2 regions of the Bacillus swezeyi genome follow, and region 2 is predicted to be linked to the other one. Evidence: a T-box and tRNA genes for the amino acid it is inferred to sense, from the RefSeq annotation. Region 2 holds a T-box; the other holds one or more tRNA genes.

Region 1 (4,432 bases), 1.7 Mb from region 2:
TGATGGAATGAAGTTCCAAGATTGGTACTTAGAGATACAAGAAAATATTGATATCACAATAGACCAGCAGCAAAACAAAATCGTATTGCTGAATGATCAAGCAGATGAGATACATGCGATTATAAGTGTTTCAAATACTGGAGAATTGATGATTAGTCCTAGGTGGAATATAAATTTGGCAGTCAAAGACAAAACAATAAGGATATTCACAAACAGTTAGAAAAAAGAGGGAGATCTTTAATGTCTTCCTCTTTTTTTCATACAACGCAAACCCGGTGAAAAGCGGAGTGGTGAAATGTAATGGAGGGACAGTCCGAGACGGGATGAAGCTCTTTTTAGATGTTAAAAACCAAGCAGAAAATATCTGCCCGGTTTAGAACTAATACTTCGGCCAACCTTTGGAATCCCAGTTTAAATCATTGATCAGCAGTTTAGGCGCCCCATTGTCAAGCGCATCATAACCATGTCTGACGATGATGTTGCCGTTCACGATATCTGCGCCGCCTGGGCCCTTCCATTGGTCGTTTCCGGAGTCGAGGATTGTGCCTCCGCCTTCCGTCATTTTCTTGCCGCTTTTGTCATAGTAAGGTCCCGTAATTTTTGTTGAGCGGCCGTAAGCGATCTTGTACGTGCTGTTCACACCTTGACAGCATTTATCGAATGAAACGAATAAATAATAGTAGCCGTTTTTGTAAGTAATAGACGGTGCTTCAAGCGCTCCGCCATTGCTCGGCCTTGAAGCGATGGAATAAAGCTTCCCTGTAGGTTTCATTGTGTTTTTATCAAGCCTTGTAAGCTTGATGCCGCTCCAAAATGAGCCGAAGGAAAGCCATGGATTTCCTTCTTTATCAACGACCATATCCGGGTCAAGCGCATTATAATTGCTGGAAGTCGTCGTCCTGATGACTAGCCCGTCATCGCGCCACTTCCCGGAAGAGATTCGGTCTGTTGAAGCCAACCCGATCACCGAAGTATTCGAGCCGAACGACGATACCGCGTAATAAAGCCAGTACCGTCCATTATAATAGCTGACATCAGGCGCCCATTGATTTTTTTCATGTTTCGGTACATATTTTTCCCACCATGATAATGGAGTTGAAAAAATGCTTGGCGACGCACTCCAAGTTTTTCCGTCTGTAGATTTGATGACACGGATGCCGTTGCCAACGCCCGTTCCAAATGTATACCATGTATTTCCTTCTTTGATCATGGAAGGATCATGAATGGTATTGTCCCCTTTGGTATTCCAAAAAGCCGCTGATGTTGGTTCAGCTGCCGAAAAAATAAGCAGAAATAATAAAATAAAAGCGGATAAGATAGACTTAGACACAGTCGTTCTCCTTTCAATTTTCGCGTTTGTTATAAAAACTCGGCCCTCCTCTTTGAGTAAATAGAATTTCCTTACATTCCGCACCTTATTTTAGCAGGCGTTTATGATCCCTAAATCGGACATTGGACTTGTTTTCTAGTCCCAAAATAAAACTGACAACCAAGAAAATGGCTGTCAGAAGATTGCAATCGGTCAAAGGTAATTTTGTTGTTCAACCGTTTAATGATTATGATGGTTATTTCGACCTGTTGTTATAATCAATGATAGAAAAAATAATTTGCTCACCTTTTTTTGTTCCGACGCATCTCACGCTTACCGACATTATGAAATACTTTGAACATGAAATGAAGAGCCGTCTTAAAGGGCATCATTCTCTATTAATGACCAGAACCGGCGAAATAGCTTTTACTTACCCTATGATGAGCAAGCCTGCAAATGAATTTACCCGAAATCGCCTTACCTGTCCTATTCGGAATATTGTACGCTTTTTAAGACAAAAAGACAGCCGTCTTAAAGTCCGTCTGTCTTTGAAAAAGGAGTTTGCCAATAATTCGATTCATCCAGTTGTTGTCAAAGCTAAGCATAAAAAAACAAACCCTTGATATACAAGGGTTTGTCGGTATGATTCCGACTGGGCTCGAACCAGCGACCTCTACCCTGTCAAGGTAGCGCTCTCCCAGCTGAGCTACGGAATCATGATATGTAACACTGGGTATTTGTCTTACTGACAAGTTCTATTATATGCGGATTACATCATTTCGTCAACTGTTTTTTTGAACTCTTTTGTAGCTTTTTCTATGGAACTTGTTTAACGAGAGAATGCCGCTGTAGAGAAGAGAGAATTAGTGAAACATTTTACGATTACAGAGAAACTCAGTTAATTTCACAAGATGAGATTAAGCACTAAATCACTCATATGTAATAAAGCGGCAGAGGGGAAGTTGGGAAGGTGCAAAAAATAAGTCCTGCAGATTATTATAATAAATCAATCCTGTAGGGTATAAAATATACAAATATACATCCGGAATTTTGGTTGAATCTTTCTTTGAAAGAAGAAGTCAGGTAATAATATAAAAATAATCTGAATTGCAAAAGAAGGCTCATGAGCAATCGTAAATGATGTGAATGTATAGCCTAATATCCAAATCCAATTTTAAAGTCTCTTATAGAGTATTTAACACTATAGATGAAAAGAAACTACGTCCGGTTCTTAAAATCGGCTGCTTGATAAAGTAGGCTGCAAAATAACCAATGACTAACACCCATCCTCTTTTCTTTATTTTCAATTAATCCGTCATATGTATCTAGTCTCATGCATCAATTATCCACCTATAAAGATACTATACAAAAGATAAATAAGGAACAATATTCTGTACAAAAGCCAACAAAAACCCCCTCTCACCTGAGAGGGGCCTGTACCTTTTATGATTGCTTTTTTACGTACCAACAGGCAATTCTGCTGTCTCGTGAATATGAGACTGATTGGCCTGACTGCTGCCGGATACCGATAAGCCGCCTAGTACGAACGCCATGATTGTCATGCAAAGAACTAATTTTTTCATTAAATTCCCTCCAAACGTTTCATTTTGTTCTCAGCCTGAATCGCTTTTTTTGCAAATTCTAAGGCCTCCTGGTAATCTTCATTTTCTTCATAATGTTTGGATATAATGAGAGAAAGTTCAATTGCTCCATCCAAATCATTCCTCTCAATTAAATAATGAAGATATGATCGGCAGTTGTCAATGCTTTCCGATGTGTTTTTGGAATAAAGTTCATATACGATATTCAGCTTTGCCTCATATATTTTATTTTCTCTTCGCTTTAATTCTTTTAGGCCCTTTTGGTAATAGATATGAGCCTCGTCGTTTTTTCCGATCTTGAAAAGCTCTCTCGTTATCATATAGATCGAGTTGATCAAGTAGCCTGAAGAGCACCAGCTTTCATTTGACAAAGGCTTTTTCAGGGCATTTATACAATCATGGGGTCTGTCGGCAACAGAATAGACAATGCTTACATTATGATACAGCATCACTTCAAGAAAATGGTCGTTCAGCTCTTTTGATATGCTGATCGCGCGGTCATAATAAGCTTCCGCATCATTATAGCGCCCCATATGCATATAGTTTGTTGCCATGACAACCATTGAAATGGCCAGTTTTTTCTCATAGCCTTTATGCCCTTTATAAATGTTAATGGCTTGGTTTATGTAGTTGAGAGAAACAACGCTTTGCCGCAATGACATATATAAAGAGGCCACTTTTGAGTAAAATTCAGCTGCTTCAATTTCATCCGGTATTTTGGACAGCTTCTTCTCTGCTACTTTATATAGACTGATGGCACGCTCAAAATTTTTGTTATACGACTCATACATGGCTTCAAAAAAGTAGAAATAAAAATCGATCATATGATCAGTTTGCCTGGCGTATTCCAGGCTGTCATCGTTAAAGCGCGAACGGTACGGCAATCTTTCTCCTTTAATATCGTACAGCATCATTTTGTATCTTTCTTCAAGCAGAGAAAAATACAATAGTACATTCTGATTTTCCTCCATCCCATCAAACATTGACTTCGCTTGATGAAAGAGCTTAGTCGCCTGATCTGCCTCCTGTTTTTTGATGGCGAGATGAAGTTCATTTAATATGCCGGCAACGATTTCTGAAGCAACCTTGCTCATGAGGACTCCCCTCTTTCTTAAAAAATTCAGAATAATATTTACATCATTTTAACATAACAGAAATCAATTTGATTGAAAAAATAATCTTTGCGTCATCCCGCAAAATGGTTAATGACCATTGAAACACTGTCTGCAGCTTTTCTCTTGATCTCTAGGACACAGTTGTAAACAAATTCTCCAAGATCTCTAAAACATGACAACAAAATATATACTGATGAAAAAGAGAATCAAAATGAGAAATGGCCGCTTTTTATTTTCGATATCGAGAAGACATTTCAGAACAAAAAAATGATCAACGAGATCATTAAAATACAATCAATGCTTTTTAGAATAGTAGTCATGTGTGACTCTGTCTGATCATTGAATGGATCATATTCTTTATTCACTTCCAGTTACTACAAAATATTTGTTGGAAGTGGGTATAGAGG
Region 2 (4,432 bases):
CGCTTTATCAATCGCTTTGACCTCCGTTCCGATTTGAAGCAGGCTCGGATTTGTGAAGCGCTCCACATATGAGCGGTTCTCTTCAAGGCGGGCAGCGATTTCCGTCGAGCTTGTTTTAATATAAAGCTCAATCTGTTTGCTGAGCGGCGTATTGACCTCGCTGCGGATGTTCCGTACGGCGCGGATCACTTCAACGAGAAGTTTCATATCTGCCGCAGCCTCGCTGTCGGAGTATTCTTTGACGGCTTCAGGCCACTTCGTGACAGTAATAGATTCTCCTTCATGAGGAAGGTGCTGCCAAATCTCTTCTGTCAGGAATGGCATAAACGGATGCAGAAGACGCATCGTCTGATCCAGCACATACGCTAAGACGGAGCGGGTCGTCTTTTTCGCCGCTTCATCATCGCCGTAAAGCGGAAGTTTGGCCATTTCGATGTACCAGTCGCAGAAATCGTCCCAAATAAAATTGTAAAGGTGGCGGCCGACTTCACCGAATTCATATTTTTCAGCGAGCTGTGTCACCGTTTCAATCGTTTCATTCAACCTCGTTAATATCCACTTGTCGGCGACCGATTTTTCACCGGATAAATCGAGTTCATCGTATGTCATGCCATCCATATTCATTAATGCAAACCTTGAGGCATTCCAAATCTTGTTCGCAAAATTCCATGTTGATTCAACTTTTTCAAAGCTGAAGCGCAGATCCTGCCCAGGTGAGCTTCCTGTCGCAAGGAAGTAGCGCAGTGAATCAGATCCGTACTTATCGATCACTTCCATAGGATCGACGCCGTTTCCGAGTGATTTGCTCATCTTGCGGCCCTGGTCATCGCGGATGAGTCCGTGAATCAAGACATCTTTAAACGGACGTTCTCCCGTAAACTCGATACCTTGAAAGATCATTCTGGATACCCAGAAGAAAATAATATCATAACCGGTCACAAGGACGTTTGTCGGATAATAGCGCTTGAAATCTTCAGCGTCAATATCAGGCCATCCCATCGTTGAAAACGGCCACAGCGCCGAGCTGAACCACGTATCAAGAACATCTTTGTCCTGTTCCCAGCTTTCGGCGTCTTCAGGCGCTTCAAGTCCGACATAGACTTCACCTGTTTCTTTATGATACCAAGCCGGAATCCGATGACCCCACCACAGCTGACGGGAGATGCACCAATCACGGATATTTTCCATCCAGTGAAGATATGTTTTTTCAAAGCGGTCTGGAACAAAATTGACTTTCCCTTCGCTTCTTTGCAATTCGATTGCCGCATCGGCAAGCGGCTGCATGTGGACGAACCATTGTGTTGAAAGGTACGGTTCAACGACTGCGCCGCTGCGCTCGCTATGACCAACGGAATGCGCATGCTCTTCGATTTTGAAAAGAACGCCCTGTTCTTGAAGGTCTTTGACGATTGCTTTGCGGCAGTCAAAACGATCCATTCCTTTATACTGAAGGGCATTGTCATTCATTGTTCCGTCTTCATTCATGACAAGAATCCGTTCAAGGTTGTGGCGGTTTCCGATTTCAAAATCGTTCGGATCATGGGCAGGCGTGATTTTAACAGCGCCTGAGCCGAATTCCATATCGACGTATTCATCTGCGACAATCGGAATTTCTCTTCCGGTGATCGGCAGAACAACCGTTTTTCCGATTAAATGTTGATACCGTTCATCTTCTGGATGCACCGCGACTGCCGTGTCTCCCAGCATGGTTTCAGGACGGGTTGTCGCAATCTCAATGGAGCCTGAACCGTCTGTCAGCGGATAGCGCATATGATAGAACGCGCCTTGAACATCTTTATAAACGACTTCAATATCAGACAAAGCCGTCTTTGTCGCAGGGTCCCAGTTGATAATATATTCCCCGCGGTAGATCAGGCCCTTTTCATAAAGCTTGACGAAAACTTCGCGAACCGCTTTTGAAAGCCCTTCATCAAGGGTGAAACGCTCTCTTGAATAATCGAGGCCAAGGCCGATTTTTGCCCATTGGCTACGAATGAAGTCGGCGTATTCCTCTTTCCACTTCCATGTTTCTTCAAGGAATTTTTCGCGTCCCAGGTCATAGCGTGTTTTGCCTTCTTCACGGAGCTTTGCTTCAACCTTTGCCTGTGTGGCAATTCCAGCATGGTCCATCCCCGGCAGCCAGAGCACGTCATATCCCTGCATCCGTTTCATTCTTGTCACAATATCCTGCAGCGTCGAATCCCAAGCATGCCCCAAGTGCAGCTTTCCGGTTACATTCGGCGGGGGGATGACAACGGTATACGGCTCTTTTTCCGGATCGTTTGCGGCTTCAAAAAATTTGCCGTTCACCCAATATTCATATCTGTCTTTTTCAATTACGGCCGGATCATATTTTGTCGGCATCGTCAGTTCTTGTTTATCCATTTTTAAACCTCCAGCAATGTTAAACGGCTGATCAATAGAAAAGAGCCCTCTTTATCCTAATAAAAGGACGAAGAGAACTCTTTCGCGGTACCACCTTTTTTCATGAATGCGAAACACACATTCATGCACTTAAATGGGATAACGGGACTTTCCCGAATTTCTCTACTTTTCAGTTCAAGAAATTGCGCTCCTGGGCGACCTTCCAAAAAAGACTGGCTGGGAAGCCTTTCAGCATGGGCATCCCTCTCTGTAAGCGTCTGTTTTTGTACTCTTCCCATTCAAAGCGGGTGTCTATTGATCTTTCAGCACGTACTTTTTCTTGTTCTTATATTACTAAATCTTTTTCAATTTCGTCAATCATCTTTTCCGTTTTTATCTTGTTTTATACAAGGCTGGGCCATGCACACGAGTTTATTTTTCTCATATGATGCTGTAACGAAAAGGAGAGGAGGCATAAGGTGCGAAAAAAATTCAACACACACTCACTCCAGCCTTGGCTGAAACAAATCAGGCTTGTCGCTGTCCAGATCGTCCTCCCGATTACGATCTTTCAAGGCATTCGAACCATTATCTTCCCAACGACATTTGACGTTCTCCTTTTGGGCATTTTGATATTCCTTGCATGCGCCTTCCACCTTGATTGGATTTAATGCATGCAAAAAAGTCCGCATCATGATGATGGGGACTCTGTTTCTTCCTGCAATTTTCGGTTTTCTTCTGTTTCAAGGATATTCATCACGAGCGGCTCGGCATTTTTCATTTGCCAATACGCCTTCAGCAGCCTCGTACAAGCTTCTTGTTCTCCGATTCTCTTCTCTGTCTGATAGCGGTCGAGCACAGAAAAGACCGCCCCAGGGTAAGCCATATAGCTTAAGAATAAACGGATTTCTTCCTCTTGCAAAGGATAAACATTGTGATACGTATAAAACCAGTTTACACAATCTGTGCACATCACAGGATTGGTCTTAAACATTCTGGTGTAAAACACGATCAGATCATTCGCAGGCGGTGCATATCCCGCTTTTTCAAAGTTTGTAAAATAGCCCGTTCCCATATCGTTATACAGAAAATGACGAACCGACAATTGTCCGTGGTTTAAAACCATTCTGGAAGACTCTTTATCTTTGATGGCTTCATGCCACTCATCAAGGCGGCTAAGCGCGAAATCAACGGCTGATATCGTCTCTCTGTAATACATAGCTGCCTGAAGCTGAAAAGGGGACATATACCATTCGGTTTCCGCTCTGCTTACCATTTCTTCATATTTTCGCTTCTGCGCCTCCCATTCGCTTTTTGTCCTTTGATAGTGCCTGAGTATATCTTCCCGCCTCATTCCAAGCTCTTTTTCCGTTTTCTGATGGAGAAGCGCGATTTCTTTAAACAAATATTCGTGTTTCTGATCCCGCTCTTCCTCTCTTTCAAGAGCGAGCCATGGCATTAAATAGCAAACTTCAGCACCCGCTCCGGTCAAAAATTCCCCACCGCGGTTTCTGTAGACGGGAACAAAATGTCTATAGCCTTTTTCCTCCAGCATGATCATCTGTTCTGTAAAACGGGCGTTCCTTGAAGCTTCTAGTTTTTTTAAAGCAAATACACCGTGATCTGTATACACCTTCCATACTTTTGAACTGACAGGCTCTATATATTCAGCCCTAAGACCGTATTCATTTAAAACAGACTGGATGTCTTCCATTCCGTTCACCACATTTTTGCAAATACATTAGGCATGGCTATTATGATAATCAGGAATATATAGTATTTGTCCTTCTTTTAATTCCTCATCAAGAGAAAGGGAATTCATTCGTATGAGCTGCTGAGCATTAATGTCGTAGCGTTCGCACAGAAGATCGATTGTATCATTTTGCTGAACGATGCACATCCTCATTCGCGAAAACTCCTCCTCTCCCTGCTTTGTAAACAATTTTGTCAAATAAAGAGCATTATCATTTTCTTTAGCGGATACATTCTCTTCATCATATTCATCTCTTGCTTCTTTTTCAGGCTCTGTCTGCTCATGAAACGAGTATTCAGGAATCTCGATCGTTTC

What was found. The T-box of region 2 lies ahead of RBH91_RS15720 (valine--tRNA ligase). A T-box ahead of a tRNA ligase gene usually reads a tRNA of that ligase, here a tRNA-Val.
Region 1: it encodes a tRNA-Val, which carries the amino acid that the T-box ahead of RBH91_RS15720 (valine--tRNA ligase) is inferred to sense. The anticodon was not compared.

Annotation. Positions count from the first base shown of each region.
Region 1 is NZ_CP133085.1:1,452,394-1,456,825, forward strand. It holds gene RBH91_RS07000 (hypothetical protein) at 8-220, shown strand; gene RBH91_RS07005 (arabinan endo-1,5-alpha-L-arabinosidase AbnA) at 380-1,330, opposite strand; gene RBH91_RS07010 (hypothetical protein) at 1,591-1,932, shown strand; tRNA gene RBH91_RS07015 (tRNA-Val) at 1,953-2,025, opposite strand; gene RBH91_RS07020 (PhrK family phosphatase-inhibitory pheromone) at 2,767-2,892, opposite strand; gene RBH91_RS07025 (Rap family tetratricopeptide repeat protein) at 2,892-4,004, opposite strand.
Region 2 is NZ_CP133085.1:3,167,155-3,171,586, forward strand. It holds gene RBH91_RS15720 (valine--tRNA ligase) at 1-2,385, opposite strand, end outside; T-box leader at 2,446-2,676, opposite strand; gene RBH91_RS15725 (YszA family small membrane protein) at 2,844-3,035, shown strand; gene ysxE (spore coat protein YsxE) at 3,056-4,078, opposite strand; gene RBH91_RS15735 (LysM peptidoglycan-binding domain-containing protein) at 4,106-4,432, opposite strand, start outside.